2 regions of the Solibacillus sp. FSL K6-1523 genome follow, and region 2 is predicted to be linked to the other one. Evidence: a T-box and tRNA genes for the amino acid it is inferred to sense, from the RefSeq annotation. Region 2 holds a T-box; the other holds one or more tRNA genes.
What was found. A T-box is a leader RNA that pairs with one kind of tRNA and senses whether it is charged. The one in region 2 lies ahead of tyrS (tyrosine--tRNA ligase), so its partner is inferred to be a tRNA-Tyr.
Positions count from the first base shown of each region.

Region 1 (14,794 bases), 480 kb from region 2:
GGCCCGCGGCGCATTAGCTAGTTGGTGAGGTAACGGCTCACCAAGGCAACGATGCGTAGCCGACCTGAGAGGGTGATCGGCCACACTGGGACTGAGACACGGCCCAGACTCCTACGGGAGGCAGCAGTAGGGAATCTTCCACAATGGACGAAAGTCTGATGGAGCAACGCCGCGTGAGTGAAGAAGGATTTCGGTTCGTAAAACTCTGTTGCAAGGGAAGAACAAGTAGCGTAGTAACTGGCGCTACCTTGACGGTACCTTGTTAGAAAGCCACGGCTAACTACGTGCCAGCAGCCGCGGTAATACGTAGGTGGCAAGCGTTGTCCGGAATTATTGGGCGTAAAGCGCGCGCAGGTGGTTTCTTAAGTCTGATGTGAAAGCCCACGGCTCAACCGTGGAGGGTCATTGGAAACTGGGAAACTTGAGTGCAGAAGAGGATAGTGGAATTCCAAGTGTAGCGGTGAAATGCGTAGAGATTTGGAGGAACACCAGTGGCGAAGGCGACTATCTGGTCTGTAACTGACACTGAGGCGCGAAAGCGTGGGGAGCAAACAGGATTAGATACCCTGGTAGTCCACGCCGTAAACGATGAGTGCTAAGTGTTGGGGGGTTTCCGCCCCTCAGTGCTGCAGCTAACGCATTAAGCACTCCGCCTGGGGAGTACGGTCGCAAGACTGAAACTCAAAGGAATTGACGGGGGCCCGCACAAGCGGTGGAGCATGTGGTTTAATTCGAAGCAACGCGAAGAACCTTACCAGGTCTTGACATCCCATTGACCACTGTAGAGATACAGTTTTCCCTTCGGGGACAACGGTGACAGGTGGTGCATGGTTGTCGTCAGCTCGTGTCGTGAGATGTTGGGTTAAGTCCCGCAACGAGCGCAACCCTTATTCTTAGTTGCCATCATTTAGTTGGGCACTCTAAGGAGACTGCCGGTGACAAACCGGAGGAAGGTGGGGATGACGTCAAATCATCATGCCCCTTATGACCTGGGCTACACACGTGCTACAATGGACGGTACAAACGGTTGCCAACCCGCGAGGGGGAGCTAATCCGATAAAACCGTTCTCAGTTCGGATTGTAGGCTGCAACTCGCCTACATGAAGCCGGAATCGCTAGTAATCGCGGATCAGCATGCCGCGGTGAATACGTTCCCGGGCCTTGTACACACCGCCCGTCACACCACGAGAGTTTGTAACACCCGAAGTCGGTGGGGTAACCTTTATGGAGCCAGCCGCCGAAGGTGGGATAGATGATTGGGGTGAAGTCGTAACAAGGTAGCCGTATCGGAAGGTGCGGCTGGATCACCTCCTTTCTAAGGATATTTTCGGAATCATTCCTTCGGGAATGAAACATTAACGTTTGCTGTTCAGTTTTGAAGGTTTATGAATGAAATTTATAACTTCTAAGAGGGCCTATAGCTCAGCTGGTTAGAGCGCACGCCTGATAAGCGTGAGGTCGATGGTTCGAGTCCATTTAGGCCCACCATATAAATTACTTTATATACCTCTTAATTAAATTGGGGCCTTAGCTCAGCTGGGAGAGCGCCTGCCTTGCACGCAGGAGGTCAGCGGTTCGATCCCGCTAGGCTCCACCAAAACTTGTTCTTTGAAAACTGGATAAAACGACATTGAAAGCAATAAACAAACAAATGATCAAGAAATTGATCGTGCAAGTTCTTAAATCTTATCTTTTGATAAGTAGTAACTAATTGAGGATTTCAAGACACAAGTAGTTCTAGGAAGCAATTGAGTGAAGAAAGGAACGTACCTATGTACATGACTGACTAAACGAATGAAGCTGACGACGAAATATGCCGTGTATTGGAAGCCAGAAGGTTAAGTTAATAAGGGCGCACGGTGGATGCCTTGGCACTAGGAGTCGATGAAGGACGGCACTAACACCGATATGCTTTGGGGAGCTGTAAGTAAGCTTTGATCCAGAGATTTCCGAATGGGGGAACCCACTATGTTTAATCGCATAGTATCTTCACGTGAATACATAGCGTGTTGAGGACAGACGCAGAGAACTGAAACATCTAAGTACCTGCAGGAACAGAAAGAAAATTCGATTCCCTGAGTAGCGGCGAGCGAAACGGGAAGAGCCCAAACCAAAGAGCTTGCTCTTTGGGGTTGTAGGACATTCTATACGGAGTTACAAAAGAATGAGATAGTTGAAGCGGCTTGGAAAGGCCCGCCATAGAAGGTAAAAGCCCTGTAAGTGAAACCTCATTCCCTCTTGAATGTATCCTGAGTACGGCGGAACACGTGAAATTCCGTCGGAATCTGGGAGGACCATCTCCCAAGGCTAAATACTACCTAGTGACCGATAGTGAACCAGTACCGTGAGGGAAAGGTGAAAAGCACCCCGGAAGGGGAGTGAAATAGATCCTGAAACCGTGTGCCTACAAGTAGTTAGAGCCCGTTAATGGGTGATAGCGTGCCTTTTGTAGAATGAACCGGCGAGTTACGATTACGTGCGAGGTTAAGTTGATGAGACGGAGCCGCAGCGAAAGCGAGTCTGAATAGGGCGAATTAGTACGTGGTCGTAGACCCGAAACCAGGTGATCTACCCATGTCCAGGGTGAAGGTGAGGTAACACTTACTGGAGGCCCGAACCCACGTACGTTGAAAAGTGCGGGGATGAGGTGTGGGTAGCGGAGAAATTCCAATCGAACCTGGAGATAGCTGGTTCTCTCCGAAATAGCTTTAGGGCTAGCCTCGTGATTGAGAATACTGGAGGTAGAGCACTGTTTGGACTAGGGGGGCATCTCGCTTTACCGAATTCAGACAAACTCCGAATGCCAGATATTTATACACGGGAGTCAGACTGCGAGTGATAAGATCCGTAGTCAAGAGGGAAACAGCCCAGACCACCAGCTAAGGTCCCAAAGTAATCGTTAAGTGGAAAAGGATGTGGCGTTGCTTAGACAACCAGGATGTTGGCTCAGAAGCAGCCATCATTTAAAGAGTGCGTAATAGCTCACTGGTCGAGTGACGCTGCGCCGAAAATTTATCGGGGCTAAACGATTCACCGAAGCTGTGGATGCATCCGTATGGATGCGTGGTAGGAGAGCGTTCTAAGGGCGTTGAAGTCAGACCGGAAGGACTGGTGGAGCGCTTAGAAGTGAGAATGCCGGTATGAGTAGCGAAAGACGGGTGAGAATCCCGTCCACCGTATGACTAAGGTTTCCTGAGGAAGGCTCGTCCGCTCAGGGTTAGTCGGGACCTAAGCCGAGGCCGATAGGCGTAGGCGATGGACAACAGGTTGATATTCCTGTACCACCTCCTCACCGTTTGAGAAATGGGGGGACGCAGTAGGATAGGGTAAGCAGAGCGTTGGTTGTCTCTGTTCAAGCAGTAAGGCGTGTGTGTAGGCAAATCCGCACACTAATACGTTGAGCTGTGATGACGAGTCCGTATGGACGAAGTTCCTGATTTCACACTGCCAAGAAAAGCCTCTATCGAGGTGAGAGGTGCCCGTACCGCAAACCGACACAGGTAGTCGAGGAGAGAATCCTAAGGTGTGCGAGAGAACTCTCGTTAAGGAACTCGGCAAAATGACCCCGTAACTTCGGGAGAAGGGGTGCTCTTGAGCGTGCAAGCGCATGAGAGCCGCAGTGAATAGGCCCAGGCGACTGTTTAGCAAAAACACAGGTCTCTGCAAAACCGTAAGGTGAAGTATAGGGGCTGACGCCTGCCCGGTGCTGGAAGGTTAAGAGGAGTGGTTAGCGCAAGCGAAGCTACGAATTGAAGCCCCAGTAAACGGCGGCCGTAACTATAACGGTCCTAAGGTAGCGAAATTCCTTGTCGGGTAAGTTCCGACCCGCACGAAAGGCGTAACGATCTGGGCACTGTCTCAACGAGAGACTCGGTGAAATTATAGTACCTGTGAAGATGCAGGTTACCCGCGACAGGACGGAAAGACCCCGTGGAGCTTTACTGTAGCCTGATATTGAATTTTGGTACAACTTGTACAGGATAGGTAGGAGCCAGAGATCTCGGAGCGCCAGCTTCGAAGGAGGCGTCAGTGGGATACTACCCTGGTTGTATTGAACTTCTAACCCATGCCCCTTAGCGGGGTAGGAGACAGTGTCAGGCGGACAGTTTGACTGGGGCGGTCGCCTCCTAAAGAGTAACGGAGGCGCCCAAAGGTTCCCTCAGAATGGTTGGAAATCATTCGTAGAGTGTAAAGGCATAAGGGAGCTTGACTGCGAGACCTACAAGTCGAGCAGGGTCGAAAGACGGGCTTAGTGATCCGGTGGTTCCGCATGGAAGGGCCATCGCTCAACGGATAAAAGCTACCCCGGGGATAACAGGCTTATCTCCCCCAAGAGTCCACATCGACGGGGAGGTTTGGCACCTCGATGTCGGCTCATCGCATCCTGGGGCTGTAGTCGGTCCCAAGGGTTGGGCTGTTCGCCCATTAAAGCGGTACGCGAGCTGGGTTCAGAACGTCGTGAGACAGTTCGGTCCCTATCCGTCGTGGGCGTAGGAAATTTGAGAGGAGCTGTCCTTAGTACGAGAGGACCGGGATGGACACACCGCTGGTGTACCAGTTGTTCTGCCAAGAGCATCGCTGGGTAGCTATGTGTGGACGGGATAAGTGCTGAAAGCATCTAAGCATGAAGCCCCCCTCAAGATGAGATTTCCCATTACGCAAGTAAGTAAGACCCCTGAAAGACGATCAGGTAGATAGGTTCGAGGTGGAAGTGTGGCGACATATGGAGCTGACGAATACTAATCGGTCGAGGACTTAACCACAATTTATTGCACAATTCAATGAAACGTTTATCCAGTTTTGAAAGAATAAAATAAAAAATCACTAATAACACTTGACATTTTAAGTGTAAATGGTATAATGAATATTGTCTTTCAAATAGTCTAGTGATGATGGCAAAGAGGTCACACCCGTTCCCATACCGAACACGGAAGTTAAGCTCTTTAGCGCCGATGGTAGTTGGGGGCTTCCCCCTGTGAGAGTAGGACATCGCTAGGCGTACACAACAATATTCCGAAGTAGCTCAGTGGTAGAGCAACCGGCTGTTAACCGGTTGGTCGTAGGTTCGAGTCCTACCTTCGGAGCCATTCTTCTTGGAGAGTTGTCCGAGAGGTCGAAGGAGCACGATTGGAAATCGTGTATGCGGATAACACTGCATCAAGGGTTCAAATCCCTTACTCTCCGCCAGACTATAATAATTCCATTGGCCCGTTGGTCAAGCGGTTAAGACACCGCCCTTTCACGGCGGTAACACGGGTTCGAATCCCGTACGGGTCACCATTCAACATTTATTATCCAGCATGGAGGATTAGCTCAGCTGGGAGAGCATCTGCCTTACAAGCAGAGGGTCGGCGGTTCGAGCCCGTCATCCTCCACCATAAAAAAATAGTATTATCGCGGGGTGGAGCAGTGGTAGCTCGTCGGGCTCATAACCCGAAGGTCACAGGTTCAAGTCCTGTCCCCGCAACCAAATGGTCCCGTGGTGTAGCGGTTAACATGCCTGCCTGTCACGCAGGAGATCGCCGGTTCGATCCCGGTCGGGACCGCCATTTTATATTTCATACATAAAATATGGGTCAGTAGCTCAGTTGGTAGAGCATTAGATTGAAGCTCTAAGTGTCGGCGGTTCGATTCCGTCCTGACCCACCATATTTTTTAAAAGTAATTTGCCGGTGTAGCTCAGTTGGTAGAGCAACTGACTTGTAATCAGTAGGTCGAGGGTTCGACTCCTTTCGCCGGCACCATTAATAGGTGGGGTAGCGAAGTGGCTAAACGCGGCGGACTGTAAATCCGCTCCTTAGGGTTCGGCGGTTCGAATCCGTCCCCCACCACCATTTTCAATCGCAGGGGCATAGTTTAAAGGTAGAACTACGGTCTCCAAAACCGTCAGTGTGGGTTCGATTCCTACTGCCCCTGCCAATTAAATAAACAACAAACGAAATAATATAATGGCGGTTGTGGTGAAGTGGTTAACACACCTGATTGTGGTTCAGGCATTCGTGGGTTCGATTCCCATCAGTCGCCCCATTCTTTATTTAGTTTAAAGGTTTATTTCAAATAAGATAATATAATGGCGGTTGTGGTGAAGTGGTTAACACACCTGATTGTGGTTCAGGCATTCGTGGGTTCGATTCCCATCAGTCGCCCCATTTCTTATAAAATATTAATTTACTTCATTGGGGTATAGCCAAGCGGTAAGGCAACGGATTTTGATTCCGTCATGCCCTGGTTCGAATCCAGGTTCCCCAGCCATTTTTTTGCGGAAGTAGTTCAGTGGTAGAACACCACCTTGCCAAGGTGGGGGTCGCGAGTTCGAACCTCGTCTTCCGCTCCAAAAATATAATTATATATGGCGGCATAGCCAAGTGGTAAGGCACAGGTCTGCAACACCTCTACCACCGGTTCAAATCCGGTTGCCGCCTCCATATACTTTAAATCGGTTATTCCGGTTTTTTTTATTCCTTTTTTTTGATATGCCGGTATGGCGGAATTGGCAGACGCGCGCGACTCAAAATCGCGTTCCGTGAGGAGTGTCGGTTCGACCCCGACTATCGGTATCTATGTGCAGACGTATTAAGAGTTCTCATTAATTTGAGGACTCTTTTTTGTTGTCTAAAAGCCTAAATTTGCAAAGATACATGAAGTAGGGGATTAGATGGGAGCATCGACTATTTCTCCGATGTGCATCTCGACTTCTATGAAGAGCCTGATTCTATATATAACGGTTTGAGCAGTGTTTTTGATTCCTTTCACACCTATTTTACTTCTACTTCTATCGTTCGATTCAATCCATATTTTGCAGCATCAATATATTCTTGAATTGTTTTGTTTGCGATGTTTGCATGCGGATTTAATGACTCGAAGCCGTGGTATGCACCCGCATATAAATGGAAGTCTACATCGACGCCCGCTTGTGCTAATTTGGTTACGTATTGCAGTGTTTCATCGCGGAACGGATCCAATTGGCCAACACAAGTGTATGTGTAAGGTAAGCCATGTAAATCTTCAACTGTAGCTCGAGCAGGTGCTGCATGATATGGGATATTAGTGGAGTCTTTTAAATCGCCTAAATACATAGACCAGCCGCTTTCATTTAAGCTGTAGTTCCAAATGTAGTTACCTGTAATTTCTTTGTTCGAGAAGCTATCGTTTAAATCGTTAATCATTGGATATAATGGCATTTGGAAAATTAAGCTTGGCCCCTGACGGTCTTTCGCTAACAGTGCTAACGCCGCCGTTAAGCCGCCGCCTGCGCTCGCACCTGCAATGCCGATACGAATTGGATCAATATTTAATGCTTCACAATTGTCAGCTACCCATTTTAATGCGCTATAGCAATCTTCTAACGGGGCAGGGTATGGATGTTCTGGTGCTAAACGGTAATCGACTGATACGACGACACAGTTTGCCTCTTTGACGAAACGTTCGCATAACACATCATCACCTTCTGGTACGCCTATCACATAGCCTCCACCGTGAATCCACAGTAAAGCTGGTAACGTGCTTGTTTCACCTTTTTGTTTATAAATGCGCACGCGTAGTGGATCACCGTCTGGACCATTAATCATTTGATCTACTACGCCCATATCTTCTGCAATTGGTAGCTTTGGTGAATTAGCCATCCCTTCGCGCACCGCACCTAAATACTCAAAATTTAATGGTGGAAATGCATCTAACAAACCTCGTAAATCTGGGTGAACACGTTTATTCATGAATACTCCTCCTTTGTTAACGCTTTTATTATATTTAATAGAAATTTATGATATTTAATGAGAATTTATAACCTATTAATATGCTAGCCAACCTGCATCAACTGGAACGACTGCACCGTTAATAAAGCGTGCCTGCTCACTTGCCATCAACAAAATAGCATTCGCAATATCACTCGGCTCTGCCAACTTAGGTGCGTTCATCGCGCCTGAACCTACTTTTCGTTGTCCTAATTCGTTTGAATTTTTAAAAACGGTGCCCATTTCGGTATTGACCCCACCAGGTGCTAACGCGTTACAACGAATACCTTGATCTGCGTACATAAATGCCGTATTTTTTGTCAAGCCAATGATGCCATGTTTGGATGCTGTATAGGCTACACCAGCTCGTGATCCGCTCATACCTGCCGCCGACGCTAAGTTAATGATAACCCCATGTTGTTGTGGTAAAAATACTTGTACAGCAGCGCGACACATACGCATCGTGCCTGTTAAATTAATATCGATAATTTTCTTCCAGTAATCGTCTTGTATATCCGCTACAGGAGAAAAATCATCCATAAAACCTGCATTATTTACGACGATATCAACCTTTTCATAAACTGCAATCGCTTGCTGAAATAACTGATCCACATCTGTGGCGGACGTAATATCGACTTTTACCGCGATCGCCTCGCCGCCGCTTGCTACAATTTCTTTTACCGTTTCATTCGCCTTTTCTATTTGGATATCTGCCACAACAATTTTTGCGCCGTGCCCAACAAATAACTGAGCTGTCGCTTTACCAATACCTTGTGCTGCTCCTGTTATAATTGCAACTTTCCCTGGTAATAACAAATCACTCACACTCCTTTAATTTTCTGAAACAGATGAATATAATTGAAAATCTGCATAGTGTAAGGAAGCGACTGCATCGCATTTGGCACGGTAATGGTCAAAGCCTCCTAAATAAATAAGGAAGCTACGTGGTTTACCTTCAATATTGGAGCCGGTATACCAAGAATCACCTTTCGTATACAGTGTCATTTCTGCCACTTCTCGAGTATGTTCGCTCCACGCATCCTCTGCTTCTTTCGATGGCTCAATTGCATCGATGTCATGTTTTTCTAAGTAATTGATGCAATCGCTTATCCAATCAACATGCTGCTCGATGGCAGTTGGCATAACGACAAGAACTGATGGGCTTTCTGGTCCTGTAATCATAAAGAAATTCGGGAAATCATTTGTAGCGATACCAAGGAATGTTCGAACTTTACCACCGTCTTCCCATTTCTCATTTAATGACACGCCATTTCGCCCTTTAATGTCCATTCGTAATAGTGGTCCCGTCATACCATCATAGCCTGTTGCATAAATAATGACATCTAATGGTATTTCTTCTGTTGTTGTCTGGATGCCTTGTGCAGTAATTTTTTCAATTGGTGTTTTGCGTAAATTGACTAAACGAACGTTCGAGCGATTATATGTTTCATAATAATTCGTCCCTAAAGTTAAGCGCTTAACACCATACATATACTGTGGTAACAATGATTCGGCTGTATCAGTATCTCGAATTATTGCCTTTATTTTGTTACGAATGAAGTCTGAGACAAATGCATTTGCTTGTTCATTAACCATTAGGTCATTATAAACGGTCGTCATATTAAAGCCGCCCGTTGTCCAAGCTTCTTCAAATGCAGCTTCGCGCTCCTCAGCTGTATCTTCGAAAGCTGATTTATTGCGAATAGTAATCGCACTACCAGATGAGGAGAAGTGCAATAACTTTCGAGTTGCTTCGTAATTATTTTTAGACTCCTCAATAAACTGCTGCGTGTAATCATAGTTATTTGCTGGTAAAACATATTGTGCTGTACGCTGAAATACCGTTAATTCCGCCGCAACTTTCGCTACCTCAGGTATGAGTTGCACACCACTTGAGCCTGTCCCAATGACCCCTACTCGTTTATTCGTAAAATCAACAGAGTTTTTTGGCCATTTTCCTGTATGATAAGCTTCACCTTGGAATTGTTCAATTCCTTCAATCTTCGGTAAATTTGTTGCGGATAAGCAGCCGACTGCGGAAATAAAGTATTTGGCTGTTACGACCTCTCCATTTTTCAGTTGTACTACCCAAACGTTTTGTTGTTCATCGAATGTTGCACCTACAACTTGTGTGTTAAATTGAATATCTTTTTTTAAATCTAACTCATCCGTTACATAGTTTAAGTAATTTAAAATTTCATGCTGCAGTGGATATTTAGATGTCCAATTCCACTTTTTATACAACTCTTCGGAAAATGTATAACAATAATGAATACTATCAATATCGCACTTTGCTCCCGGATATAAATTCCAGTACCATACACCACCAACTTCTGCGCCAGCCTCATAAACGACGGTGCTTAAGTTCGATTCGCGAAGCTTATGAAGCATGTAAAGTCCCGCAAACCCCGCACCTACAACAACTGCATCTAATTGCTTGTTCATTTGCATCGTAATTCCTCCTTTGAGTGTACCATCATATTACTGAATAGTTTTAAAATTGAAAATTCCACTTAAATAGGATAATCTATACTAATTAAAGGGGGAATGAATTTGCAATTAACTACTACCTTTTTGAAAGACTTTTTATCGTTACGTAGCATTCAGTCGCAAGAGGAGTTATTTGTACAATTGCTCGATTTATACGAAAATAGTTTTCCTGTGAAAAGTGGCTATTTACTTCGCTATTCTCCACTTGGTCATATCGGAGAAGGTATTATTGCATTTAGATTGAATGATTACAAATTTATTACACACTATGTAGAAGACCTTCGAAACGTACCAATTATTATGGATGCTTTGCAGGAACGTCGTGCGCTTTATGTAAAAGGGGTTGACTATTTAAAATCAATGCCTAGTAAATATATTTCAAATGGAGAATCTGAGCAATTTATCGTCGTACCTATCTTTCATGGTAACGTATCTTTAGGTTATATATGTGGTGATGAATTTGAAGAAGACTTTCAAATTTCTGACACTCTATTGGAAGCGTTTACATATTTCGGTCGCTTAACAGGGGAACTCTTCGCAACGCAACACCAAATTTCGAATAAGTGCCCTTTAAGTAAGCGTGAACTTGAAGTCATGCAGCATGTCGCGTTAGGAGAAAGTACTAAAGAAATTGCCGCTTCCATTCAAATAAGTGATTTAACAGTGAATCAATATATTAAAACAGCAATTAAAAAATTACAGGCACAAAATCGTGTAGAAGCAATCGTCAAGCTATATAAATTAGGGTTGATTTAATAATAGCTGTCCTTTGATCTTTAATGACGTATTAACGGTCATGTAAAATAGCCAATGTTTGTCCAATAACTGAAATAAGTTAACATAGAAAAAAGCATCGAATCATAGGATCGATGCTTTTGCCATTCTACTCATTATTTCTTTTTATCAATAACTACATGTGTTAATGTATCTTCAGCAAAATCAATATCAAACGCTTTTCCGAAGCCTACTACATAGCGTCCTTTGAGTGGTGTTAGCTCAAATAGAGAGAAATCTAATGTGCGTAATAGCTGCATCATCTTTTTGCTATGAACTGTATCAAAGGCTTCGAATATTTCTTCATGCCCTTCATTGCCTAAGTTTTGTGGGGCACATTGAAAGCGAGCTCGTTCTGTTGCAAAGTGGTTTTGTGTAACGGCTTCATCTGCTACAAACAATACATCGATTATTTCGTTTTGCTCAAGGAGTTGATGATGTTCTGCGATATGACTTACATAAACATAAAACTTATTATTTACTTGTACAAATGCTGCTGAGCTACTAAATGCTTGACCTTCTGGTGTAACGAAGCTTAATAATATACTTTTCTTACGTTGTAAAAATGCTTCATAGTCTGAACGGATTTGAATTAGATCAATTGTAGTTTTCATAATAATTCTCCTAACCTCTTACAGTATTTTTTAATTGAATTCGAGGGGCTGAATCCCAAACAACATGTTGAATTTCTGCCTCCATTTTATAAGTGGACTGAATCATCTGCTCAGTCATTACTTCAGTAGGTGTTCCTTTTTGTACACAATGACCATCTTTAACAACGACAATGCGATCACTATAGCTAGATGCTTGATTGAGGTCATGAAGCACCATAACAACGGTCAAACCGGTTTCGCGATTCAGCTCACGGACTAGCTCTAATATTTCGTGCTGATGTGCAATATCTAAATACGTTGTCGGTTCATCGAGCAATAAAATTTCGGGTTTTTGAGCCAATGCCATGGCAATCCAAGCACGTTGAGATTCGCCTCCAGATAGGGCAGCAATAGATTGATTTTGGTAGTGGGTTAAATGTGTTTTCTCAAGTGCCCAATCAACTATCGCGTAATCTTCATCGTTTAAGCGTTCAAACCACTTTTTATGTGGATAGCGACCATAGGCTACTAAATTTCGAACGGTAATATCAGAAGGGGCTTGATTACGTTGACTTAAAATACACATTTTCTTAGCGATTTCTTTGGATGCTAAATTGCGCATATTTTTTTGGTCAAACGTAATCGTTCCAGAGCAATACGGAAGCATACGGGCAACAGCTTTTAAAATAGTTGATTTACCTGAGCCATTTGGTCCAATAATCGATAATATTTCTCCTTTTTGAACATCAAATGAAAAATTATGGACAACTTCTTTTTGCTCATAACGAATGGAGAGCTGTTCAATTGTTAACATTAAAAAGCCTTCTTTCTCATTAAGTATAAAAAGTAAGGACCACCAATAATGGCCATAATAATCCCTGCTGGAATATCGAGGGGAGCAAATAAAGTGCGCCCGACTGTATCGGCCACTAATACAAGGATAGCTCCCATAGCCATGCTCATTGGCAGCATGTATTTATAATCTGATCCGACTAATAAACGCGCCATATGCGGAACAATTAAACCAACAAAACCAATCATTCCGATGGCTGCTACTGAAATCGCTGCTAAAAATACAGCTAAAATAGATAAAATGATACGAATTCGTGTTACATTTTCCCCTAAATTAACGGCTACTTGGTCTCCAAGGCGGATAATATTTGCTTTTCTAATAGCGAATATTGATAAAATCCATCCAATAATGGCGTATACATAAATCATTTGAAGTGCAGAATGTCCCTTTGCTGCTAGGCTTCCATTTAGCCATTGGACAGCTGAAGGAAGACGGTCACTATACATAATTGATAAAAAGCCAATAATACCACCACATAAAGCATTAACTGCGACACCAGATAAAATAATGGTAATCGGGGTAATCCCAGATTTTCGCCATGCAAGTGCATAAACAATGCTCGCAGCTATAATGCCACCAACAAATGCGGCAACAGGAACGAGCTGTATATATTCTGGTTTTGCTAGCATAATAAGTAATACAAATGCAGCAGCTCCACTTGTCACTCCAGTAAGACCAGGATCAGCAAGTGGGTTGCCCATAACGGCTTGTAGTAATGCACCTGAAATGGCGATATTAGCGCCAATTATGAGTGCTAATAAAACACGTGGAAGGCGAATATCCCAAACAATTGTCGTAAAAATCCCATCTTCACGGCCATTCATAAGCGTTTTTAAAATATCAGGAATAGAAATATGTACGCTCCCTAATCCAATCGCGACAATTGTTAGTAGAAGTGCTAATACAAAGGTAATGATAACAATTGCCCGGCTTCTTGTTGACTTTATCATGAAATCTTCCTCATTCTATTGATAGAAATAATCTGCAATTGTTGTTAATGCTGTATCTACGTTGGCAATGGATGTTACACCAAAAACACTGTAATCAAGAAGATGGATTTTATCATTTTTATAGGCTGATAATTGTGTCCATGCGCTATTTTTGGTAATTTCCTGTTTGAATTTGTCTTCATTTGCACCGTGATCACCTGAAGCTAACACAAAAATCATATCAGGGTCCGCAACAACAATTTCTTCTAAATTAAGCGTTGAGTACGTTGAATCTGTTTTTAATATAGACGTTGCGATATTATCTGCGCCAAGACGCTCTACTAAGCTACCTAAATAAGACTTATCGTTCATCACCATAAATGAATCAGCTGTACCAATGACTAACATAATAGAAGGCAGTTCTTTGCCAACTGCTTGTTTTTCTAATTGTTGCTCCCTAGCTACAATTTTTTGCATAATCTCATTCATTTCTTTTTCCTTGCCGAAGTATGTACCTAACACTTTAAAACTTAATTTTAAATCTTCATATGAATCAGTTGGTAAATATGCTGTAGTCAAATTCATGCCTTCTAAAGCTTTATCAAGCGATTCTTGTAACGACCCAGCACCGATAATTAATTCCGTTTGTAAATTTGAAATGACTTCTAAATCTGGGGCCATTGGTGAACCTACTCGTGTAACAGAGTCAAAATCAGTTGGAATTGGATTTGTTGAAGTTGGAACACCTACGGGCACAATATTTAGTAAATGTAGCATTTCAGTTAAAGGAACCGATGTTGTAACGATTTTCCCTGGTACCGTCTCAGGGAAAGCGGCTAATGCTTCTTGGAATTTTTTTTCGTCTACACCATCATTAAATGCGGTATTACTCACAGTATCTTCTTTCGTTTGTTGTTCTTGTGGAGTTGTTTCAGCCGAGCCCACATTTTCGATTTCGTTTTCCGAACAGCCATAAAGGGCTAAAGTAAGTGCTGCGATCATACCGATACTTGCAAACTTTTTCATAATTATGCCTCCATTAATTGATAATGATTTTCAATATCACTAATAATATCAAAGGCAATTGAGAATATCAATATGTAATTGAGAATTAATTTCAAAGAGTTAATTTGGCATTCATCCTCCACTTATCGAAGTAAGGGGCTTCTGCTGAATTAAGTTAAAATATTATGTATAATTTTTAGTGAAATGGTTATCTTTTAAAAAAATATTATAGCTTTTTGTAGCGAAATAAGGGAATTTCCGATAAAATTAAGGTAGTTATTACAGGTGAAAAATAGTGGAACTAAGTTGGAATTTAAAAATGAAATGCTGTTTTTAATACAATGATAATGATTGAAAACAAGAAGAAAGTAGGGTAATGAATGGCAAGTGAGACTACAAATATGAAGTGGATTGAAGCGG
Region 1 covers NZ_JBBOSU010000001.1:3,776,506-3,791,299, reverse strand. The annotation lists rRNA gene MHI10_RS18305 (16S ribosomal RNA) at 1-1,315, shown strand, start outside; tRNA gene MHI10_RS18300 (tRNA-Ile) at 1,412-1,488, shown strand; tRNA gene MHI10_RS18295 (tRNA-Ala) at 1,522-1,597, shown strand; rRNA gene MHI10_RS18290 (23S ribosomal RNA) at 1,837-4,763, shown strand; rRNA gene rrf (5S ribosomal RNA) at 4,883-4,998, shown strand; tRNA gene MHI10_RS18280 (tRNA-Asn) at 5,013-5,087, shown strand; tRNA gene MHI10_RS18275 (tRNA-Ser) at 5,096-5,187, shown strand; tRNA gene MHI10_RS18270 (tRNA-Glu) at 5,206-5,280, shown strand; tRNA gene MHI10_RS18265 (tRNA-Val) at 5,303-5,378, shown strand; tRNA gene MHI10_RS18260 (tRNA-Met) at 5,396-5,470, shown strand; tRNA gene MHI10_RS18255 (tRNA-Asp) at 5,474-5,549, shown strand; tRNA gene MHI10_RS18250 (tRNA-Phe) at 5,574-5,649, shown strand; tRNA gene MHI10_RS18245 (tRNA-Thr) at 5,669-5,744, shown strand; tRNA gene MHI10_RS18240 (tRNA-Tyr) at 5,751-5,834, shown strand; tRNA gene MHI10_RS18235 (tRNA-Trp) at 5,846-5,919, shown strand; tRNA gene MHI10_RS18230 (tRNA-His) at 5,952-6,027, shown strand; tRNA gene MHI10_RS18225 (tRNA-His) at 6,074-6,149, shown strand; tRNA gene MHI10_RS18220 (tRNA-Gln) at 6,178-6,252, shown strand; tRNA gene MHI10_RS18215 (tRNA-Gly) at 6,260-6,334, shown strand; tRNA gene MHI10_RS18210 (tRNA-Cys) at 6,352-6,425, shown strand; tRNA gene MHI10_RS18205 (tRNA-Leu) at 6,476-6,557, shown strand; gene MHI10_RS18200 (alpha/beta hydrolase) at 6,756-7,712, opposite strand; gene MHI10_RS18195 (glucose 1-dehydrogenase) at 7,788-8,555, opposite strand; gene MHI10_RS18190 (flavin-containing monooxygenase) at 8,562-10,181, opposite strand; gene MHI10_RS18185 (response regulator transcription factor) at 10,284-10,976, shown strand; gene MHI10_RS18180 (pyridoxamine 5'-phosphate oxidase family protein) at 11,111-11,608, opposite strand; gene MHI10_RS18175 (ABC transporter ATP-binding protein) at 11,619-12,401, opposite strand; gene MHI10_RS18170 (FecCD family ABC transporter permease) at 12,401-13,390, opposite strand; gene MHI10_RS18165 (ABC transporter substrate-binding protein) at 13,406-14,395, opposite strand; gene nagB (glucosamine-6-phosphate deaminase) at 14,776-14,794, shown strand, end outside.
Region 1: it has a tRNA-Tyr gene. The T-box ahead of tyrS (tyrosine--tRNA ligase) is inferred to sense a tRNA for this amino acid. The anticodon was not compared.

Region 2 (14,794 bases):
AAAATACAGTAAAAAGCTCGACATAAACGAAGCCGAAACGATAGCACCTAATGTATTTTGCGCGTAAGCTGACGTCCCTAAAAAGCCCATTATATTGCTACTAAACATTCCAATTAACCCGACAATAATAAAGTACGGTAAATTTTTTGTTTGTAATACATACTGAATCGTATCCCGCGGTTTAACGGCAATACTCAAAATAGTATGCCGATCATCGACATGTTGCATTTGTTGCTCCACCAAAATAGAACCTCCTAAAAATAATAATACAAAATCTATTATACTGGTATTTTTAAAGTGATTCAAAGTTATCGAACAGACAAAAGTATTTCGTTTCTTTTACTCGTATTCGGTAACAGGGACATATCCCGCTTGCTCAACTAATCTTTGGCCTTCTTCCGATAAAATCCAGTCAATAAATGCTTGAACATGCGTATTCTCATCACCTGTCGTTACGATATAAAAATCCGAAGTAATTGGATACGTATTTGCGCGTATTGTTTCTTTTGTAGGTGCAACCCCATCAATTTCCAATAATTTAATTTCTTTACTCCGCACCATCTCATTCGAATAATAACGGAAAGTATAACCAATGGCATTTTTATAGTTCTTATATTTTGATACTTCATTAATAATTCCTCCCATACCTGTAGCGATATTTTCAGAAGGCGCTTCCACAATCGGTTTGTCACCCATTAATCTTTGTAAAGCTGTTTGAGACCCACTATCTTGAGGTCTTTGAAAAGCACGAATGGCATCCTTTTTACCTCCAACTTGAGACCAATTCGTAATTTCTCCTGCATAAATGTCTTTAATTTGTTCCAAAGTTAAATTATTTATATTGTTCTTTGCGTTCACAAAAAATACGAAGGCCTCTTTTCCAATTGGTGTTAGCTTAAGTTCCATTCCTTTTGCCTGCGCGCGTTGGATTTGCTGCTCGGAAGGACCCGCCGCAAAAATCATATCTACTTTTCCTTCAAGTAAATTAGCATACGCATCGGGTGTTTGATTGACCATCACTTCACTTGAATAGGGATTATACATTTTTTCAGGATAGACTGCTTGAACAAAAGCTGCATACAGCGGATACAATGCCGTTGCACCATCTATTTTTGGTAATGGTTCTTGCAGCTGTAATGATGCAACTTGTGGTAGTTTTTCAACCTGATTCCCTTTGACAAAAGGCTCGTACTGATAAATATTCACTTCGGCATCAACTGTCGGAATTCGGTTATCAAACCAGTGAAAAATCGGTTGCATTGCCGTAACGCCCAACACACCGAGCGCGAATGTCCAAAAAACTTTTGCCACCTTCTTCCTAGTGAAAAAGTCAAAACTATGTAGTACAAAGCCAATATAGAGTACTGCTGCAAGTGCGATTATAAGCGGGATATAATGTATTGCACCGCTGAATAAAGTAATGAATACTAGTATGAATGTAAAAAAACATCCTCCTATAAATCCAATAATAGCTCCAAAAATCGGTATGATGTATGATTTCTTTTCCATTCTCCACTCTCCTTTTAACAACCCCAATTTTAACATAAATATCCTTTTATTAACATGCAAAAAACGCCTCAGATTATTTTCTGAGACGTTTATATTTTATGATTTTATACGAATTTCACCATATGGTATTTTTTCTTACCGCGTCGAATAATTGCGAAAGCATCTTCTAAACGATCTTTGCCGTCCACAACATATTCTAAATCCGTCACCTTTTCACCATTAACACTAATCGCTCCATTTGTCACATCTTCACGCGCTTGACGTTTTGACGACGAAATGCCTGCTGCAACGATTAATTCTACGATGTTTTCGTCCACTTTTTCTACTTCAACAGAAGGAATACCCGCAAAGGCAACTTTCATTTCATCAATAGATAATGCTTTTATGTCGCCTGAGAATAATGCTTTTGTAATACGCTCTGCTGCCTCTAAGCCCGCTTCTCCGTGAATTAAACGCGTCATTTCTTCTGCTAATGCTTTTTGTGCTTTACGTAAATGTGGCTCTTCTTCCACACTTACCGCTAAGCTTTCGATTTCTTCATGCGATAAGAATGTGAAGATTTTTAAGTATTTCACAACATCTGCATCCGCTGCATTAATCCAGAATTGGTAGAACTCATAAGGCGATGTTTTTTCTGCATCTAACCAAACCGCGCCACCTGCTGTTTTACCGAATTTTGTTCCATCTGCTTTTGTTACTAATGGAATCGTAATCCCAAAAGCTTTCGCATGCTCATCATGTGTTTTACGTATCATTTCTAACCCAGTAGTAATATTCCCCCATTGGTCCGAACCACCTACTTGAATGCGAACATTGTGGTGATCGTATAAATGATTGAAGTCAATTCCTTGAATTAATGTGTACGCAAATTCAGTAAATGAAATACCTGAATCAAGGCGTGATGCTACTGTATCTTTATTTAAAATGTAGTTGACGTTAATTAGTTTTCCGTAATCACGTAGGAAATCAATTAATGACAATGGACCAACCCAGTCATGGTTATTCACAAGCTTTGCTGCGTTTTTAGAACCCGAATTAAAATCAAATAAACGCTCCATCTGTTTCTTTAAACCTTGTACGTTTTGATCAATTTGCTCCATCGTTTGTAATTGGCGCTCTTCTGAACGACCCGATGGATCCCCAACTGTTCCTGTTGCTCCACCCACTAATAAAACAGGTGTATGCCCTGCTTGTTGGAAGCGGCGTAATGTTAATAACGGGACAATATGACCGATATGCATGGAATCAGCTGTTGGATCTACCCCAACATATAACGACACTTTTTGCTCGTTTAATAATTTTTCCATACCTTCTGCATCTGTTTGTTGGTATAATAACCCGCGCCATTGTAAGTCTTGAATTAATTCGTTCATCAAAATCTCTCCTTTTACATGTGTTTTTTTGCATGTAAGGGCATGAAAAAACGTCCCTACACGCAAACTGCATGCAGGGACGTCAAATAAGTATAATTTAACGCGGTACCACCCGGCTTGAAGGAAAAACTTCCTTCCACTTTAAGCGTTTATATCGAAACGACCCGTCCAAACTCTAAGCACGTACTTCATGAATACACTGTGTCTAGCTTTCACCAACCGCTAGCTCTCTAAGTCAGGGAATGAATTCATTACTGCAAACTCTTCATTGTTTGAAATTTTATATTCCTTATTCTACTCAATATTTGTACTATGTCAATAATTATATTCGTTTCAGAATCAAATATGCTATAATCAATTACGCCTAGGCGTAATTGCGTCCAGATTTTTAGGAGGTCGATGAAGTGAAAGAATGGCTCGAACAATTAAATAAAAAAATCGAGATCCTTGCTTCTTCAAAATGGATGCGTCATTTCCGTATAGCGGGTGGCGTTTTTTGGAACCTTACTCTTTTAACGATTATATTCCTAGCTGCCTCAACCATTTTTATGGTGAGCGTTGGCGCTGGTTATTTTGCATCACTCGTTAAGGAGGAGCCACTCCGTTCAAAAGAAGAAATGCGCGAGGAAATTTTCAGCTATGAAGAAACAAGTGAGCTTTATTTCGCAAATGATATTTACATCGGGAAAATCCGTACTGATTTAGACCGCCGTGAAACATCACTTGCCAATATATCACCTAATGTTATTAATGCCGTCCTTGCAACTGAGGATGAATATTTCCGAGAACATAACGGGATTGTACCAAAAGCAGTTATTCGCGGTCTGTTACAGGACGTATCGAACTCCTCAACACAAACAGGTGGATCAACGTTAACACAGCAATTAATAAAAAACCAAATATTAACAAACGAAGTATCCTATGAGCGTAAAGCAAAGGAAATTTTACTTGCATTACGTTTAGAATACTTTATGACAAAGGAAGAAATTTTAGAGGCTTACTTAAATATCATTCCTTATGGTCGAAATGCATCCGGTCGGAATATTGCTGGGATTGAAACGGCGGCGCAAGGTATTTTCGGTGTTTCTGCTGCTGAATTATCCCTACCACAAGCCGCTTATATTGCCGGTATTCCACAAGCACCTTTTAAATATACGCCTTTTACTAATAAAGGAGAGCGTAAAAGTGAGGAAGGTACGCAGCACGGAATTGACCGAATGAAAACCGTTTTGTATCGCATGAATGAAGCGGGGTACATTACGAAAAGTGAGTATGACAACGCAATTGCTTATGATATTACGCAAGACTTTAGAGAGCGTGAAGAACGTCCAGAAGATAAATACCCGTGGTTAACAGCTGAGTTAGAAGAACGCGCTAAAGAGATTTTCGCCACGATTCTCGCTGAAAAAGATGGGATTGACCCTGCAAGACTAAAAGAAGAAAAAAATCTTGAAGATAAATACATGATCTTAGCTGACCGAACAATTCGTTCAGGCGGTTATCGTATTTATTCAACAATTAATAAAGATATGTATGATGCGATGCAACAAGTAACAAATGAATTCAAATTATATGGTCAAACGTATAAGAAAAAAGTAAAAGACCCTGAAACTGGGGAAGTAATTGAAGTGGATGTACCTGTACAAACTGGTAGTATCGTTATCGAAAATACGACAGGAAAAATATTAAGCTTCGTTGGTGGACGTGATCATCAATTAGAACAATTAAATCACGCTACAAGGGCATTCCGTTCAAACGGTTCTACGATGAAGCCACTGCTCGCATATGCACCAGCTCTAGAGTACGGTGTTATCGGTGCAGGTAGCCCAGTCGTTGATGTGAAGTTTAAACGTAGCTATGATAACTACGAACCAGTCAACTACAATCCAACTCAGGAACTCGGTATTATTTCAGCGCGCCAAGCAGTCAAAACATCGCAAAACTTACCGGTGCTTCGTTTATATGATTCGATTTTAGATCGACGCCCTGCTACATTTTTAGAGAAAATGGGCTTCTCAAGATTAACGGAAGGTGATTTTGTCAATCTTTCAACTTCAATTGGTGGAATTACCCACGGCGCTTCAGTTGAAGAAAATACGAATGCCTTTGCTACCTTTGCGAATAAAGGGAAATTTATTGATGCCTACATGATTGAACGTATTGAAGATTTGGATGGGAATACTATTTTCGAACAGAAATCAGAGCCTGTAGATGTATTTTCAGAAGAAACTGCTTATATGATGACAGATATGTTGCGCGGCGTATTAACAAACGGCGGAACAGCAACAAAAGCGAAGAGCTTATTAAGTTTCTCTTCTGATTTTGCGGCTAAAACAGGGACAACACAAGATCATAAAGACGTCTGGTTAGTTGGCTATAATCCAAATATTTCACTTGGTGTTTGGTTAGGTTATGATCAGCCACGTACTTTATATGCTTTCAATAATACGTATCAACACCCAAGTGCTCGTGTCAACACACTTTGGGCAAAATATATGAATAGCTTATACAAAGTAAATCCAGAATTAATAGGGACAAAAGAAACGTTCAAAAAACCAGAGAATGTCGTAAACGCATCATTTTGTGGAATTTCCGGCTTAGCGCCATCCACTTCTTGTGCCAATGCGGGATTTGTTACGTCCGATTTATTTAATAAAAATATGCTTTTACCAACGCAACCTGATGATAGCTTTACATCTGCTTCTTCGGTTGTCATAAATGGGAAGTCTTATGCAGCGCTTTCTAAAACACCACCAGAATTCGTTGGAAGAGGTGGCTTTGGTTTAAACCAAGCATTTGCTGATCACATGTTAGGTAAATTAGGTGGAGATACTTCCAAACTATTACCTTCTAGCTCGGGGAATACGGTCGTTTCTGGTTCAACATTCCAAGCAGATAGCGTTTCTCCAAGCCCTGTAACAGCGGCACTAAGCAATGGCATATTAACTTGGACGAACTCTGGTTCAAACGATATCGTCGGTTACCGTGTATATAGTATGACAAATGGTGGACGAGCATTCGTCACTTCACTTAAATCTTATGAAAATAAAAGCTTTAAAACTACACCAGGTGTACGTTATGTCGTTGTCGCAGTAGATATTACAGGTTTTGAATCCCGCCATTCAAATGAAGTTGGCGAAATTATCGAAATCCCTACAGTTCCTGAAGAAAATACAAATCCAGGTGACATGATAGAGGATGATATGATACCAACAGAACCAGGCATCGACGAACCTATTGAAGATCCTGATACAAACTGGCAATAACTATAATAAAAAACATCATTTCTGGCTTAGGCCTGAAATGATGTTTTTTTAATTTGCTTTAGCAAAAATTCTTCTCTTCTTTAAGAGGGGGCTGGAATGGAAAATATACACTGAATTCAACCTAGATTTAAACACATGCTAAATCAATTTAAACCTCAGCAGATTTTATTATTTTAGAATAACTGATTTTAAAATAGCTACCGCCTCATCAATCTCTTGCTCAGAAACTGTCAACGGTGGCAATAAACGAATGACTTTCGGACCCGCTGCAACCGTTAGCAATCCTGCTTCATCGAGCGCCGTAATATAGGGTGCCACTTCCTCACCAAAGCCGAAACCTAGCATTAAGCCCTTTCCTAGCACTGAATATTTTTCTTCTGGGAAGGCTTCTTTCAGCTTAGTAGTCAAGTAGGCTGATTTTTGCTGCACTGTCGCTAAAAAAACCTCATTAAATACGTGATCAATTACCGTTTGCGCTACAGCTACAGCTAGTGGGTTTCCACCAAACGTCGTACCGTGCGTCCCTGCATTAAACGTATCGAATAAATCGGCTGTTCCTAAAATACCGCCGACTGGGAAGCCGCCACCTAATCCTTTTGCCATTGAAACGATATTTGGCTTTAGGACCGTTTGTTCGAATGCAAAGCGTGTTCCTGTTCGACCAATTCCTGTTTGCACTTCATCAACAATTACTAAAACATTTGTTGATTGCTGGATATCATGAATTGCCTGAGCAAATTCTGCTGATACCGCGTTTACGCCACCTTCACCTTGGATCATTTCGAGCATGATCGCAGCCGTTTCACCATCTACTGCTGCCTTTAACGCTTCTACATCGTTAAAAGGCAATGTAATAAATTCACTCACAAGTGGACCAAAGCCATTGCGTACTTTATCTTGCCCAGTTGCACTCATTGCACCGAATGTACGACCATGGAAACTTTTCTCGAACACAATAATTTTATGCTTACCAGTATGCTTACGAACGAGCTTAATCGCCGCTTCATTTGCCTCCGCACCACTATTACAGAAAAAGGCATACGACAGATGTAAATCTTTCACAAGGCTCGTTGCCAATTTTTCTTGACCTGGGCTTTCGAATAAATTACTAATATGCCATAGCTTTTCACTTTGTTTTTGAACTGTTTCAACAATCGCCGGGTGTGCATGACCTAAACTGCACACAGCAATCCCGCTCGTAAAATCTAAATAACGTTTTCCATTACTATCAAAAACTTCAGTTCCTTTCCCTTCAACAATCGCGATCGGTCTTCTTGCATAATTTTGAAATAATGCACTCATTGGATTAGCTCCTCACTTAATATAGTTGTCCCTGTTAACGTTTCATTTACAATTTGCACAGATGGAATTCCCGCTGTTAAGCAATTTAATGCTCCTTGCACTTTTGGAATCATCCCACCATAAATATGACCTTCCTCAATCCATTGCGCGATGTGTGTCGGCGTTACTTCTGTTTGGTATTCGTCATTAATACGGATTCCTGCGACATCAGTTACGAGTAGTAAACGATCTGCACCAACAGCTAACGCAATCTCACTCGCAACCGTATCGCCATTAATATTTAATGCTTGCCCTTCTTTCGTCGTGCCAATACAGGCAATGACAGGAACAATACCTGCTGCTGATAACGCATTCAATATACGTGTCTGAACGGATTTAACCTCACCTACATAACCATATGTAGATTCATCAAGAAAATTACATTCTATTAAGTTTCCATCAAAACCATTTAATCCAACAGCAGCAATTCCAGCCGCTGTTAACTCATGGACAAGTGCCGGATTTACTTTTCCGATTAACGTCGATTGGACAGTGCCAATCATTTCCTCGCTCGTTACACGTAAGCCATTAACCGTGTGCGATTCAATTCCTGCTGCTGCAAGCTCGCGATTAATCGCAGGTCCCCCACCATGTGTAATAATGAGTTGAATCCCCTGTTGCTGTAATGCTTTAAAATTACGAAAGAAGGCCTCGTTAAGCCCCTCTAATGTACTACCACCTAGCTTGATAACCATTTTACGAGCGGTATGATGCGTTGATTTGAACGTAGTCATAAGTTAAATCACACCCCCATGCAAAGCCGTGCCCTTCTCCTACTCCGAGTGACACGTAAATTTTTACTTCATGTTGCTTTAAAATTTCAATCAGTTCTTCTTCTGAGAATTTAATTGGCTCACCATTTTCAACCATTGTAGTGCCGCCAATTTTAATCGTAATTTTTTCAGGGTCTACTTGTGCACCCGAATAGCCTACCGCGCAAATAATGCGTCCCCAGTTTGCATCACAGCCAAATACCGCTGTTTTTACAAGTGGTGAACCAACAACTGTTTTTGCAATTTTTCTTGCTTCCTCATCTGAAATGGCCCCGTCTACTTCGACCTCAATCAATTTCGTTGCACCTTCACCATCACGGGCAATCGATTTCGCTAAATCTTCTGCTACAAGGCGTAGTGCTGTATAAAAGTTTTCCCAATCTGGATGTGCAGGTGTTAACGTTTCATTTCCCGCTAAACCATTTGCCATCACAATAACCGTGTCATTCGTCGACGTATCACCATCTACTGTAATGGAATTAAATGTGCAATCTGTCACACTTGATAATGCTTTTTGTAATTCATCCGATTCAATATTAGCATCCGTTGTAATAAAGCCTAACATCGTCGCCATATTCGGTTCAATCATTCCTGAACCCTTTGCAGCACCTGAAACAAGCACCTCTTTGCCATTAATTACAGTTGCGTACGTCGTATTTTTCATCACGGTATCTGTCGTCATAATTGCTTGTGCAAAATCAATGCCGTTTTCTAATTTTGAATCTGGTATTAATAGCTCAACACCTTTTTGAATCGGCTCCATTTTCATAATTTCACCAATGACACCTGTAGAAGCAACACCTACTAAGTAATTTTCAATGCCTAGTTTTTGGGCTGCCAGCTGTTGCATTTCATAAGCATCTGCCACTCCTTGCTTGCCGGTGCAAGCATTGGCATTTCCTGAGTTCACAATCATTGCTTGCATTTTTTGTGTATTATAAACAACTTCCTTCGTCACTTTAATCGGCGCTGCTTGCACAGCATTTGTCGTAAATACACCTGCAACACTTGCTGGTACCTCACTTACTAAAATAGCTAAATCCTTTTTCTTATGCTTGAGACCGCAATGAATCCCCGCCGCTATGAAGCCTTTTGGTGAAACGATATTTTTACTCGATAATTTTTTCATTTCAATTGTTGATGCCATTTAAAATTCCTCCTCAGGATAATGTGCTCTTTGATTAACTAAATAAAATACGGAATGAGATCCAGTCCTGTTTTTTGTGGGAGTCCGAACTGAACATTCATATTTTGAATCGCTTGCCCCGCTGCCCCTTTGACTAAATTGTCAATGACACCAATAATCGTTGCTCGATTTGTTCGTTCATCAAGCTTTACTGAAATATCACAGTAATTGGACCCTTTTACTCGGTTCGTTCCGATAGAAGATGCTTCCTCAATTACTCGAACAAATGGATGGTTCGCATACGTTTCCTTTAAACAATTCACTAATTGCTGCTGTGTAACGCCCGTGCGAACTTGTGCATAGGACGTTGTTAAAATTCCGCGTGTCATCGGCACTAAATGGGTGTTAAATGTAATTTTTGTATCCACATGTGCAAACATTGAAATCGCCTGCTCAATTTCTGGAATATGTTGATGTTCATTAATTTTATAAATGGAAAAGTTTTCATTTGCTTCACTAAAATGCGTCAATTGTGAAGGCTTATTCCCTGCCCCTGAAATCCCACTTTTTGCATCGATCACTAAAAAGCTTGGATCAATCAAATTCGATTTAATTAACGGTAAAAGCGATAGCAATACCGCTGTCGGATAGCATCCTGGATTGGCAATGAGCTCTGCTTGCCCGATTGCCTGTTCATTCCACTCTGTTAAGCCGTACACACTTTGTTGAATAACTTCTCCGGGTGCTGCCGCCTTTTTATACCATGCTTCGTAGCTCGCAACATCTTTTAAACGAAAATCTCCTGATAGATCAATCAACTTTGGACCTGTTCCTACTAATCGTGGAAAAAGATTGCTAGATACGCCAGATGGGGTACTTGCAAACACGACATCGAACTTAGCCAATGCATCATAATCGATTTTTTGTAATGGCTGATTATACAAATCGGTTAAATGAGGGAACTTTGCCGAAAAAATGGTTCCTTCCTCCGAAGATGTAAATAATGCAATATCTTCAACTTCTTTATGATTATGCAAAAAACGTAATAATTCTAAGCCACCGTAACCAGTAGCCCCAATAATTCCAACTTTCATCACGCCACCCCAATATTTCATTATCGTTTTATTCAATCGATTGTATTTTTATTGTGCTTTTATAAAGGATAAAAGTAAGTATAAGTTATGTATATTTATTTAGTCAACTGTATTTTTATATAAATATTAATAATTCTAAATCTTTCACAACTGATGTAACAAAAAAGAAGCCCTATGACGACATAAGACTTCCTCTGGTATTCAAGTATTTACGCACGGTTAATCTTCCATCGTAGAAAGGTCTCCTGTTGGAAGGTCTAATTCCCACGCCTTTAACACACGGCGCATAATTTTTCCGCTACGTGTTTTTGGCAACTTGTCCTTAAATTCGATTTCTCTCGGTGCCGCATGTGCAGACAAGCCCCTTTTAACAAATTCACGAATATCTGCTTCTAGTGCTTCTGAAGGACCTACCCCTTCTCGCAATGAAACGAACGCCTTAATAATTTCCCCGCGTACTGGGTCAGGTTTTCCAATAACACCCGCCTCTACAATATCTGGATGCTCAAGTAATTTGCTTTCCACTTCAAATGGGCCAATACGTTCCCCCGCAGTCATAATGACATCATCCACTCGACCTTGGAACCAAAAATACCCTTCCTCATCCATATAAGCCGAGTCGCCAGAAACATACCATTCACCTTTTAAGAAATAAGATTCATAACGTTCTGGATTGCCCCAAATTTGACGCATCATTGCCGGCCATCCTCTACGAATTGCTAAATTTCCCATTGTATATGGTGGTACTTCATTTCCTTGGTCATCCACAATCGTCGCAAAAATGCCTGGTACTGGTTTCCCCATTGAACCCGGTTTAATATCCATCGATGGGTAATTACAAATCATATGCCCGCCTGTTTCTGTCATCCACCACGTATCATGTATACGGTGATTTAACGTCTCAATCCCCCATCGTACAACCTCTGGATTTAACGGCTCCCCAACCGATAACACATGACGTAACGTAGAAAGGTCAAATTGTTCAAGTACGTTTGGACCTGCCCCCATGAGCATTCGGAATGCAGTCGGTGCGCTGTACCATACTGTAATCCCGTATTCTTCAATCGCACGATACCATGCTTGCGGACTGAAACGACCGCCGATAATCACATTCGTAACACCATTTAACCATGGACCAAAAATACCATATGCCGTCCCCGTAACCCAACCTGGATCCGCTGTACACCAGTAAATATCATTTTCTTTTAAATCGAGTACCCACTGTGCCGTTTGATATTGCTGTACCATCGCATAATGAACATGTAAAACGCCTTTTGGTGCTCCAGTAGAACCGGATGTATAATGTAAAATAGAGCCATCTTCCTTATCCATCCACTCAATTTCAAAGTTTGAAGAAGCTTCTTTAAATTTACGATTAAAGTCAATAATGATATCGGTTTCTTCGACATTTTCCCCAACAACGAAAACCGTTTTTAAGTTTGGTAATTTATCGATTGGAATCCGATTTAATAAAGATAGTGTCGTCACAATCGAAACTGCTTCACTATCAGCTAAACGGTCATATACTGCCCCTTCCATAAACGCCTCGAATAACGGACCAACAATCGCGCCAATTTTTAAAGCGCCAAGCAAACTAAAATATAGTTCCGGTGTGCGTGGCATAAAAATAAATACGCGGTCCCCCTTTTGGATATTCGCTTTTTCTTTGAAAATATTTGCCGCTTTGTTCGAGTTACGCTTCATATCATAGAATGAATACGTCTCTTTACGTACACGATCATTATAAAAAAGAGCGACTTTATTTTTGCGGTGCGTATTTACATGTCGGTCAATTGCTTCATACGCAATATTTACCTTTCCTGTTTCGTACCAAGAAAATGCCTTCTCCGTACTAGCCCAATCGTGATTCGCCGCCGTTTCCTCATAGTTTAATAAACTATGTTCCCCTGGAAGTGCAGCTAGTTTCTCCAATGTTTTCATCCCCATGAAAAATCCCCTTTCATTTTGAAACATAATATTATTTTACATGAAAGTAATTTAAAATGGCTAAATATTTTAAATTTTGTGACAATTTAGTAACTTTTAACAAATTTAACCGTATTTTCGCGTAAAATCCTGTATAATGAAATTATAACGAGCAGGTGGTGTGAAAATGAAGCATGTAAAAAAATTTTACAGCATTGAAATGGATACAGAAAATGGTCAAGTTTTAGTTGAAGGTCCTGTTCCCTCTGAGCAATTAGCTACTTATGAATTACACGAAGACCTCAAAGCATTTAGACCTTCCAAACAGCAGCATGAAGCACTCATCGGAATTGCCGAACTTGAAGAAGGGCGAATTATTGTCATTCGGCAAAATCATCTCGTCGTCGGCTATGTAACCTATCTTTATCCCGACCCACTCGAACGTTGGGCAGAAGACCGGATTCCAAATATGATTGAGCTTGGGGCAATTGAAGTGATCCCTTCCTTCCGTGGGACAGGGTCTGGTAAGAAATTGCTTGAAGTGTCCTTTATGGATGATGCTATGGAAGATTATTTAGTCATTACAACTGAGTATTACTGGCATTGGGATATGAAAGGCACTGGTTTATCCGTTTGGGATTACCGCAAAATGATGGAGCGGATGATGAGCTCTGCTAATTTTGAATATTATGCAACGGATGATCCTGAAATTACTTCCCATCCAGCGAACTGCTTAATGGCACGAACAGGTTCACGCGTTCAAACCGATACGCTTGAACGTTTTGACAGACTGCGTTTTAAAAGTCGTTTCATGTATTGATTCTTATCACAAAGGGGATTGAATAATGATTGTCGAAGAAATTATGAATACGGAAATACATACACTGTCGCCGAACAATACAATTCGAGAAGCCTATCAATTAATGCGTGAGCACAAAATCCGCCATTTACCAATTATTGATGAGCAAAAATGTGTAATCGGTATTATTACAGAACGCGATATTAAAAATGTTTACCCAGCTCGAGAGGTACCAGATTCTTCATTATTTGATGCGCCAATCGATAGCATTATGACGAAAAATCCAATTGTTGGCCATCCTTTAGATTTTGTCGAGGAAATCGCCCTTACTTTTTATGAATCTAAAATTAGTTGCATGCCGATTGTGACAGCTGGCGAACTTGTAGGGATTGTCACAACAACAGACTTACTGTATACCTATATCGAATTAACTGGTGCCAATAAACCTGGCTCTAAAATTGATATTCGTGTTACAGATAAACCTGGCATGTTATTTGAGATTTCAAAAATATTTAATGATCATAAAGCAAACGTTTTAAGTGTTTTGGTCCACCCAGATGGTGAAAGTACGAATACGCGTATTTTAAGTGTCCGATTACAAGTTATTAACCCACTTTCAATTATTGAAGATTTACGTCAGCAAGGATACAATGTGCTGTGGCCAAATCTTCCTGGCGTCACGCTATGAAAAAAGCGGTTTTTGTATATTCACCAGACCAATTAAATTACAAATTTTCGGACACACACCCATTCAACCATAAACGATTACACTTAACGATTGATTTATTAAAAAATATTCATGCACTAAGCGATGATGATATTATTCCAGCACGCATGGCAACAGATGAAGAAATCGCACTAGCACATGATCCGCAATATATTGAAATCGTCAAAAAAGCGGGTCACGGAGAGTTAACTGCTAAACAAGGGGAACCTTTTGGTATCGGGACAGAAGATACACCGATATTTCCAAATATGCATGAGGCAAGCGCATTACTTGTGGGGGGTACACTCCAGGCAGTAGATTATGTTTTGCAAGGAAAAGCACAGCACGCGCTTAATCTTGGCGGAGGTTTACACCATGGTTTCCGTGGCCGCGCTTCTGGATTTTGCATTTACAATGATAGCAGCGTTGCAATCAAATATATTCAAGAAAAATACGGTCTACGTGTCCTGTATGTAGATACTGATGCACATCATGGTGATGGGGTACAATGGTCATTTTATGATGATCCGAACGTTTGCACATTGTCTATCCATGAAACAGGTCGTTATTTATTCCCAGGTACAGGAAATATTACCGAGCGCGGCAACGGTGAAGGTTATGGTACTTCTTTTAACTTCCCTGTTGATGCATTTACCGAGGATGAGAGTTTTCTAGATATATATGAGCAATCGATGCGTGAAGTATTCGAGTTTTTCAAACCGGATGTGGTACTCACTCAAAATGGCGCAGATGCTCATTATTTTGATCCGCTCACGCACTTATACGGAACGATGAATATTTATAGAGAAATCCCAAAGCTTGCACATAAGCTCGCACATGAATATTGCGGGGGACGATGGATTGCAGTTGGTGGGGGTGGC
Region 2 covers NZ_JBBOSU010000001.1:3,297,328-3,312,121, forward strand. The annotation lists gene MHI10_RS15885 (Yip1 family protein) at 1-240, opposite strand, end outside; gene MHI10_RS15890 (PstS family phosphate ABC transporter substrate-binding protein) at 340-1,509, opposite strand; gene tyrS (tyrosine--tRNA ligase) at 1,614-2,885, opposite strand; T-box leader at 2,955-3,160, opposite strand; gene MHI10_RS15900 (transglycosylase domain-containing protein) at 3,287-6,148, shown strand; gene MHI10_RS15905 (acetylornithine transaminase) at 6,317-7,450, opposite strand; gene argB (acetylglutamate kinase) at 7,447-8,223, opposite strand; gene argJ (bifunctional ornithine acetyltransferase/N-acetylglutamate synthase) at 8,186-9,409, opposite strand; gene argC (N-acetyl-gamma-glutamyl-phosphate reductase) at 9,448-10,482, opposite strand; gene acsA (acetate--CoA ligase) at 10,702-12,429, opposite strand; gene MHI10_RS15930 (GNAT family N-acetyltransferase) at 12,596-13,228, shown strand; gene MHI10_RS15935 (acetoin utilization AcuB family protein) at 13,254-13,895, shown strand; gene MHI10_RS15940 (acetoin utilization protein AcuC) at 13,892-14,794, shown strand, end outside.